3 regions of the Agathobaculum ammoniilyticum genome follow, and region 2 is predicted to be linked to each of the others. Evidence: predicted binding sites of a transcription regulator. Region 2 holds the regulator's gene; each other region holds the start of a gene.
The links. Region 2 encodes NrdR, which represses ribonucleotide reductase genes. Its sites were predicted from a motif close to CACNANATNTNGTG; they were not measured.
Positions count from the first base shown of each region.

Region 1: a site for NrdR is predicted at 1,296-1,309, ahead of OCV66_RS11500 (anaerobic ribonucleoside triphosphate reductase). Genes of this name have one in related genera too.
Region 3: a site for NrdR is predicted at 1,370-1,383, ahead of nrdD (anaerobic ribonucleoside-triphosphate reductase). Genes of this name have one in related genera too.

Region 1 is NZ_JAOQJE010000011.1:1,534-4,813, forward strand. Features, by position in the region: gene OCV66_RS11490 (DUF1538 domain-containing protein) at 1-342, shown strand, start outside; gene OCV66_RS11495 (P-II family nitrogen regulator) at 335-1,033, shown strand; gene OCV66_RS11500 (anaerobic ribonucleoside triphosphate reductase) at 1,382-3,280, shown strand, end outside.
Region 2 is NZ_JAOQJE010000007.1:132,247-135,526, forward strand. Features, by position in the region: gene secF (protein translocase subunit SecF) at 1-618, shown strand, start outside; gene OCV66_RS09550 (sugar phosphate isomerase/epimerase family protein) at 710-1,501, shown strand; gene nrdR (transcriptional regulator NrdR) at 1,601-2,056, shown strand; gene OCV66_RS09560 (transposase family protein) at 2,773-3,280, shown strand, end outside.
Region 3 is NZ_JAOQJE010000001.1:293,043-296,322, forward strand. Features, by position in the region: gene nrdD (anaerobic ribonucleoside-triphosphate reductase) at 1-1,326, opposite strand, end outside; gene OCV66_RS01410 (sensor histidine kinase) at 1,459-2,823, opposite strand; gene OCV66_RS01415 (response regulator transcription factor) at 2,820-3,280, opposite strand, start outside.

The sequences.
Region 1 (3,280 bases), on a different contig from region 2:
ATTTTGGTGCCGGGTTATACGGTCGCACTGGGGCTGACCTTTCTGGTACCCAAAATATTCACCGGTATCGCGTTCGACTCCGGCGGCGTGGCCTCCGGACCGATGACGACGACCTTTCTGCTGCCGTTTGCAATGGGCGCCTGTGAGGCGATGGGTGGCAATGTATTGACCGATGCGTTTGGAATTGTGGCGATGGTTGCAATGACCCCCTTGCTTACGATACAAATTCTTGGTATTCTATATAGGAAGAAGCAACGCCTTACCGAAGCGGAGGAGGAACTGCCCGCCGCAGAGGATGAGGATGAAATCATCGTATTACAGGAGGACACGCCGCATGAGTGAGTATCAGCCTCAGATGACGGTACACAGCGCAGTCGAGCTTGTTGTAGCGGTGGTCGATACGGCGCAGGCTGAGAGCGTGTTGCGTGTTTATCGGGAAAATCGCGCGCTGGTCAGCTTTGAGTGCATGGCGCGGGGGACTGCGCGCACGGAAATGCTTGACCTGCTCGGCCTGGGCGAAACATCGAAAGCGATCGTGATGTGTCTTGCTGGGCATCAACTGGCGCAGCATCTGCTGGAACGGCTCGGCTATGAGCTGAAAATGCGTTACCCAGGCCGCGGCATCGCCTTTTCGGTGCCGGTCACAGGAATCGGTGTGCGTTGGCACAAGCTGCTGACACAGGCAGAACAAACGGAGGTGTTGGATATGGACAGAGCGGAAAAGAAGGACGGCTTTGACGTGGTCGCGGTCGTCATGGAGCAGGGGTATACCAATCTGGTCATGGATGTCGCGCGGAAAGCGGGCGCCCGCGGCGGTACGGTGATCTCCGCCCGCGGTATCGCGGAGGATGAGGTTAAGCAGTTTTTCGGCATCGAGATACAGGCGGAAAAGGAGATTGTTTTCCTCGTGGTCAAGAGCGAGGAGAAGCAGGAGATCATGACCGCTATTATGAAAGCGGTCGGCATGAAAACCAAAAGCCACGGCATTGTCCTGTCGCTTCCGGTATCCAACGCGATCGGTTTGGCGGATTAAACCGAACAGAGCGCCTGCACTATATATTGTGTGATATATGGTGCGGGCGTTTTTGCGTCTTCCGGTAGCTTTCCACACTGCGGACACAGCTTTATCCACAGGAGGCAGGCTGTCCACAGGGGATTATTCACATGGTCCACAGGGGGAAAAAGAAAAGATTAGAAAATGCAACAAGAAAAAATGCGGATTTCTTGTGATTCTGCCAAAAAGCCGAAATGGGCTTGACATTGTATAGGGATAGGGGTAAAATATCAAATACAGGCACAATATATGGTGCAGAAAAATGAAAAACACTACGAAATTTAGTGAGCGCCGCAAACGGCGGCGAAAAGGAAAGGGACAGCGAATATGATCCAGCAGATCATCAAAAGGGACGGCCGCCGTGCGCCCTTTGAAATTGATAAGATTGCAAGCGCGATCTTCGGCGCGGCGCAGGCGTCGGGCGGCCAGGACTACGAAATGGCGCGCGATCTGGCCGGACAGGTGGAAAAAGCGCTGGAAGCCGCTGCTGGAGACGAGATCCCTACCGTTGAGCAGATACAAGATACGGTAGAGAAGGTGCTGATTAAAAACGGACATGCCCGCACGGCAAAAAAGTATATCCTCTACCGGAATGAGCGCACACGCGTGCGCGAGATGAACACCAAACTGATGAAAGTGTACGAGGATCTGACTTTCCAATCCTCGCTCGAAAACGATGTCAAGCGCGAAAACGCCAACATCGACGGCGATACCGCGATGGGTACTATGCTCAAGTATGGTTCAGAGGGCGCCAAACAGTTCTATGAGATGTTTATTCTCGACCCTGCGCATGCCAAGGCGCACCGCGAAGGCGATATCCATATTCACGACCTGGATTTTCTGACGCTGACAACAACCTGTTGCCAGATCGACCTATTGCAGTTGTTCTCCGGCGGTTTTTCGACGGGGCATGGATTCTTGCGCGAGCCGAACGATATCCGTTCATATTCCGCGCTGGCCTGTATCGCCATTCAGTCCAACCAGAATGACCAGCATGGCGGACAGTCCGTTCCCAACTTCGACTACTCGATGGCGCCGGGGGTGAAGAAGACCTTCCGCAAGCTGTTCCGCGACAATCTGGCGAAAGCGCTGGAAGTATATGGCGCAGATGAGAACAATGAGGTGGATGCCGCGGCGCTGACCGAACGGCTCGAACGCCAGACCGGCAAATGGGCCTGTCTGGCGGGGAGGAACGGCTATGACGAGGCCCTGACCGCCGCGCTGGGGGAGAACCTTGGCACGGAGGCGGCGGCCAAATGCGTGCGCTTCGCCCGCAAATACGCAGATAAGGAAACCCGTAAGGCCACCTATCAGGCCATGGAGGCGTTGGTACATAACCTCAATACCATGCATTCCCGCGCGGGCGCGCAGATCCCGTTTTCCTCGCTCAATTACGGCACGGATACCTCGCCCGAGGGGCGTCTGGCGACAGAGCAGCTTCTGCTGGCGACCGAGGCGGGACTGGGCAACGGCGAAACGCCGATCTTCCCGATCCATATCTTCAAGGTCAAGGAAGGGATCAATTACAACGAAACCGACCCAAACTACGACCTGTTCAAGTTGGCCTGCCGCGTGTCGGCCAAGCGAATGTTCCCGAACTTCTCGTTCCTGGACGCACCGTTCAACCGCAAATATTACAAGCCCGGCCATCCGGAAACCGAATGCGCTTACATGGGCTGCCGTACCCGCGTGATCGCCAACCGGTATGACCCCACGCGCGAGATTGTCACCGGCCGCGGCAACCTGTCGTTCACGTCGATCAACCTGCCGCGTATCGCGATCCGCAGCCACGGCGATATCGACTGGTTCTTTGAGGATCTCGACCGGAAGATCGATCTGGTATTCGATCAGCTGCTGGCCCGCTTCCGGATACAGGCGGCGAAAAAGGTGCGCAATTATCCGTTCCTCATGGGCGAGGGCGTATGGATCGACTCAGATAAGCTCGGACCGGATGATACGGTGGGCGAGGTGCTCAAGCACGGTACCCTGACGCTTGGCTTCATCGGCTTGGCGGAAACGCTCAAGGCACTGATCGGCAAGCATCACGGGGAAAGCGACGAAGCGCAGAACCTGGGTCTGGAGATCGTCAGCCACATGCGCGAGCGGGTGGATAAGGCGGGCGAAAAATACGGCCTGAACTTCTCCCTGATTGCGACGCCGGCAGAGGGGCTGTCCGGCCGCTTCGTCAAGATCGACCGCCAGAAGTACGGAAAGATCGAGGGCGTG
Region 2 (3,280 bases):
GATTCGGAAAAGCGCGCGGCTGTCATCGACAAGATGGTCGAAACCTACAGCCTGGACAAAGATGGAAAAGATCTATACAACAATAACGACGTTTCCCCTTCGGTCGGCAGCGACCTACAGCGCGCGGCGTTCCTGTGCGCGGTAGTGGCGATCGTGCTGATGCTGATCTATATCACCATCCGATTTGAACTCACCAGCGGCCTGGCGGCGGTCACCTGCCTGATCCACGACCTGTTGATCATGCTGTCGGTCTATGTATGGTTCCAGATCCCGCTGGACACCGGCTTTATCGCTGCGGCGCTGACCATACTCGGCTATTCGATCAACGCGTCCATCATCGTATTCGACCGCATCCGTGAGAACCTGCGTGTGGCGCGCAAGGAGCCGTTTGAGGAGGTCGCGGAGCGCAGCGTCTGGCAGACCATGGGACGTACCATCAACACGACCCTTACCACGCTGTTCACAGTCGGCATGATCTTTGTTCTGGGCGTGCCGTCTCTCAAGCAGTTTACGCTGCCGCTGATCGTGGGCATCGTTGCGGGCGCCTGGTCGTCGATCATGCTGTCGGCAAGCTTCTGGTCGTTCTACCGCAAGCATTTCCGCAAGAAACGTATCTGAATAAAGGGAAAGAAGCGCGTACTGCGCGAAACAACGGACGGGGGTGCGGCGTGTATCCCCGTCCGGTTTTTTTGGAAAAGGAGGGACCCCCATGCGTCTGGGCATTTCGACTGCGTGCTTCTATCCGCAGCCGGTCGAGGAGATACTGCCCATCCTGGCCGGACTGGGCGTGCATGCGGTTGAGGTTTTCTTTAATACGGAGAGCGAGTTCTCGCCGCGCTTTTATGAGCAGTTGGGCGCGCAGGCGCGTCAACTGGGGCTGGATATCGTGTCTGTCCACCCCTACACCTCGCTGATGGAGGGGCTGCTCCTGTTCTCCGATTACCAGCGCCGCACAGAGGACGGGCTGATGCAGTACCAGCGCTATCTGGAATGCGCGGCGGCGCTGGGCGCGCGCTTTTTCACCTTCCACGGGGAGCGCGATATGGGGCATGCGGACGATCCGGCACGCTGGGCGCGCAAGTGCGAGGTATACCGCCGGCTGTGCGGGCTCGCAGCCTCCTGCGGCGTGACGCTCGCGCAGGAGAATGTGGCGTGGTGCCGTTCGCGCGACCCCGCATTCCTGAGCGCCCTGTACCGCGACGTTCCCGCGCTGCGGTACACGCTCGACATCAAGCAGGCGCACCGCGCCGGCCGTCACCCGAGGGAATTCATCGATGCAGTGGGGGAACGGCTGGTAAACATCCATATCAACGATTTCTCAGCCGAGCAGAGCTGCCTGCTGCCCGGGGCGGGAACGATGGATTACGCGGACTTTTTCTCACGCCTGCGCGCAGCCGGCTACAGCGGGCATGCGTTGATCGAGGTATACCGCTCGAATTTCACGGGACCGGACGACCTGGCGCGCGCCGTGAGCGTGCTTTCCCGCTTTTTGACGGTTTGACGGGGTAAATGCGCCCGCTATGGTTGACTTTTTTATACAAGGGGTGGTATAATAACCACAAATGATTCACATTTTATAGGATTGCGAGGGTGAAGCCCGATGAAATGTCCGTTTTGCGGCTATGAGGACAGCAAGGTAGTCGATTCGCGGCCGACCGACGAGGGGACGAGTATCCGCCGTCGGCGCGAATGTCTCAAATGCCTCAAGCGTTTTACCACCTACGAAACGGTCGAGCGCATGCCGCTCATGCTGGTCAAGCGGGACGGTACCCGACAGGCCTACGACCGCCAGAAGCTGTTGAACGGGCTGATGAAGGCCTGCGAAAAGCGGCCGGTTTCGCTCATGCAGCTCGAGCAGATCGTGGATAATGTGGAGCAGAAGGTGTTCGGCTCGCTCGAGAGTGAGGTATCCAGCAAGGTCATCGGAGAATTGGTCATGGAGCAGCTCCGCAAGGTGGACGAGGTGGCCTATGTGCGCTTTGCCTCGGTCTACCGCCAGTTCAAAGATATCAATACGTTCATGGAAGAGCTTAATACTTTGATTAAAGATAAATAAAAATGAGCCCCTCCCCGCCAAAACACCCCCAACGTCTCACCAAAGTAACCAATCAGGACCCAAGGTACGGAAACGTGCTTTGGGTCTTTTTTGTTCAGAAATGAGCGGAAATTGGCGGGAGATCGGTTTTTGATGTTCGGAATGGAACGGAAATAAAATGATTCGGAAAAATGTCCTCGGATGAAATCTGTCCGAATTTCGTGGGATGTTCGGGCGGCTTTCGGCGGGAGGATAACAGGGCGTTTCAGGATAATTCCTATTAAACGGAGATTTTGCAATTGATGCAGAAAAGGAGGAAAACGGTTTTCGGAACAATACGGTGATGAAAATGTGTGTATTGATAAGAAAATACGCAAAAAGTTACTGTATGAGGAGGAAAACAGAGCGCGCAAAATCAAAGGGTAATAGGGCTGCATTATGCCGAGAATTTGCAGGGAAACTGCAAAAATTGAGCATAATTGGACGGCTAAAAATGATTATCCGAAAGCGAGATGCGTAAAAATGAAAAAATACGGCAGAAAGACACGGGATATTGTGTTCTTCAGCGCGAAGAACCAAACGACACTCTGTGTACATACTCCGCAGGCGAGACGTTATGCAAAGCTGCTGGAGGAGGACACGAGGATACGCAGCTATGAAGTAAATCATCCATTGGATGCAGCATGGATCGCGAGGATCGACCGTGTCGGGATAAGAGGCGCCTATCTGCAGACCCAATGGACAACGGACTTTGTGATCACAGATCAGGATGGAGGAGAAGCGGTCCGGGAGATCGTGACAGCGGATCTGCTGGGAAAACATGCGGAAATCGAGAAACTGGAGCTTTCACACCGCTACTGGAAAGCCAGAGGCGTAGAGGACTGGCGGCTTGTCCTGACAGGGGAGGCGGAATAGCAATGTATCTGGAGATCAACGGAAGCATCTATCGGCTGCTGATCGAACAGGAACAGGGCGGCTGGCTGATCCCATATGAAACGCCCGGCGCACCGGTTTTCCTGACGCGCGCAGGATGGGGGAAGCGGGTTGCTGTACCTGCTGAACCCGACGGCCCGAGAACCAAAGCAGAGCAGAAACGGCTGGATATGATCCGGCCATTGACAGAAGAACGTGCCTGTATTACAGATAAGATCCTGCGCCGCCGCATGGCAGTCCGGATCGCACAGGAGCACCATACCACATCAAGGCGTGTGCTGCGGCTGTACTATATTTTTCTGGCACATGGAA
Region 3 (3,280 bases), on a different contig from region 2:
CTCATGGAATGGGCGATTCTCCTGCTGCGCTCTGGCGTAAATCATCGGCAAATGCAGTGATACCGCGCCGATATTCCAACGGCCGATGAATACCGGCTTATCCTCTTCATCCGCCGGCTTCATGCCGCCGCGCTCATACCACGGGGAAAGGAAAGCGCGGCACCCCATCGGGCTGACGATTGCGCCGTATTTTTGATACATGCTGGGAACATACCCTTCCCCCGAAAGCGAGAGCCAGTCCGGATACATGGCCTTGGAGGAGCATAATATCCCCGCCTCAAACACATCCTCCAGCGGTTTGTCGGGGCCGTGCAGCTCCTCATCGTAAAGAAAAACGATTTTAGGGAACAGCACCGGCTTTTTCTGCCCCTTTTTTCCCTGCCCTTTCCGGCGGACATGCAGCATTGTGATCGAAGCGAGCTTAGCAAACCGGCCCGTACCGGTACCCATGGTCATCGTGATGAACGGATAGTCGCCGCGACTGGAGGCCACCGTGTTGAATTTGTACTCCCAGCCCTGGAACCCCTGTTCGAAATCATTCAGTATATCCGCCATGACCTCTTTTTCGACTGCATCCGCAGCCAGCCCCAAGCGGCTGTATTTTTCAGTCAGCAGGTTGTAGCTGCGTTCCGCGTACGGTTCCAGCAAAAGATCGACCGAGGGTACGGTAAAGCCGCCATATTGCTGACTGGCAGCGGACAGCACGATGTCCCCGATCACATCGAACGCCACGTTGAGCGTTTTCGGTTCGTTATACCACAGGTTTCCCATTTCAAAGCCGCCTTTGAGTACATGTTCTACGTCAAACAGGCAGCAGTTCATCGTATCGCGGCGCGCGGACATATCGTGAATATAAATATAACCGTCTCGGCAGGCCTGCAGCTCCTCCGTATTCATGAAAAACTTCTGGTACAGCTCCTTATTGAGCTGGTTGAAAATCAGGCTGCGCTTGGTGGAGACCAGCGCGGAATCCGTATTGGAGTTCTCCTTGTCCCCGATATACATGATGGACTGGCTCTTCTGATACACACTATCCAGCATGCCGACAAAGTCCTGCTTGTAGTTGCGGTAATCGCGATAGCTTTTGGCGACTTCCGGCCGCACGGCCTCCAGCGCAGCCTCCACAATATTGTGCATCTGCCAAATCTGCACCTCTGTCATGCCGTGATCTCGGATGTATCCTTCCACATGGCCGCAGATCGCTTTGAGCTCATCCTCCGTGAAGGTATACAGCACACGGTTTGCCGATTTATTAACGGCAATAACAACCTTTTGTATATTGAATGCTTCTTTGGTGTGATCCTTTTTGATAACGCGTACCATCATTTTTCCTCACTCATATTATTTAGTAGCAAAAATAATTATAGCATACCATATATAGTAGGAAAAGAGGTACACAGCCAAAAATATTCCACAAAAACAGCCGGCTGAATTTGACGGTTTTTGTCATGGTTCAGGTCACCCTTTCCGCGGAAAGCTGAGCGTCGCCAACAGCCCCGGCTGGGTATTGACAAACCGCGCCTTGCCTCCGTGTGCGCGGGTGATCTGGCGCACCAGCACAATCCCAAGGCCGTGCTGCGGCAGCTGCTCCCCAGCGGGGCGCCGCATCTGCGCCAGTGCCGCCTGCGGAAGACCGGCACCGTTATCGGCAACCGAGACCGACCAGGACTGCGCAGAAACGGAAAGGGACAGCTTGATATGAACGCTTCCAGTGTTGTGAAAGACGCTGTTGCGCAATAAATTATCCACCGCACGCCGGAGCAGCGTTTCGTCTCCTGTCACCGTCAAGGCGCCGGCCTCGGATGGGATATCCACCTCCAGCGATACCCGATCGTCTGACAGCATATTGAGCAGTTCGGCCGCCGCTGCGCGTAGCATCGCCGCTGGCCGAAAACTTCCCTGGTGCAGTGGTTGCAGCTCGTATTCCAGTTTGGAGGCCAGGTTCAGATCGCTCACCAGGCGACCAATCCGCTGGCTCTGTTCACGGATGATGCGCGCTTTGCGCCGCGCCTCCTCCGGCAGCACTCCGCTGCTTTCCAACTGCGCCGCATTCCCCTGTACCAGGGACAACGGGGTGCGGATATCGTGCGAAACGCCTGCGATCCACTCGGTACGTGTCCGGTCGCGCTTCTGCAGCATCGTCCGCTGCGTGGAAAGCTGGCGGGAGACCCGATTCAAGTCGGCGGAAAGCTGTCCCAGCACACCTCGTTCAGCAAGCTGCGTTCCCTCCCCCTTTGCCAGCGCGCCGATGCCCTCCGCAAGCGGCGCGGCGGCGCGGTACATGCGCCAACCAAGCAGCAACGCAAGCGCTAGCGCGACCAGCAGGTTCAGCGCCAGTACGCTGGGCGCCCATACCGACAATTGCTCGATCGTATAGGCGGAGGCCCGCATCAGGTATTTCCACTCGCTGCCCGGCTCACTGGCAAGTACCAGCAATCCATCCTCATCCGACCAAACATAAACCGGATAATCCTTCAGGTACCAGCGGGAAAAGGAGGCAATCTCTCCCGCCGTATACTGCCGGGGCAGGTTTTCCGGCATGCGGTCGCTCCAAACAACAGCGCCACTGTCGTCAAGTTGCATTGCCCAAGCATAACGCTCCTCCATTGCCCGACGCGCTTCTGCGGAAACAGCAAAGCATCCGTCCGTCTGACGCTCAATCCCGTCAGCGATGACCTCGACGCGGTCCTCCGGTCTGGGTTTCTCATCCGAACAATGCAAAATGAAGCCCAGCATCACACCTAGATTCAAGATCAACAAAAACAGCCCCACGCCGATTGCCGCGCCTACATACCGTCCGAGTATCCTGCCAAGACCCTTCATTGCCTATCCTCCCGTGTGAGCTTGTACCCAAGGCCGCGCACCGTCAGCAGCCAGCGCGGCTTGGAGGGATTATCTTCAATTTTTTCCCGCAGCCGGCGGATATGCACCATAAGCGTATTTTCGTATCCAAAATTTTCCTCGTCCCACACGGCGCGGCACAGCGCGTCTATGGTAACAATATTGCCCCGATTATCCGCGAGCTTGCGCAACAGCGCGTATTCCTTTGCGGTCAGCGGCGTGGAGTTCGCGTCACGAAGCACCAGCCCGCTGCCCCAATCCACAACCGTTTCCCCCAGCGATAGACACTCCCCCGCATTTTGCAGATTTGCGGCATAGGAACGCCGGAGCACCGCGGTCAGCCGCAGCACCAGTTCCTGCGGAAGAAAAGGCTTGGCGATATAATCATCCGCCCCTAAACCGAGTCCGTGCAGACGATCCGCATCCGCATCGCGTGCGG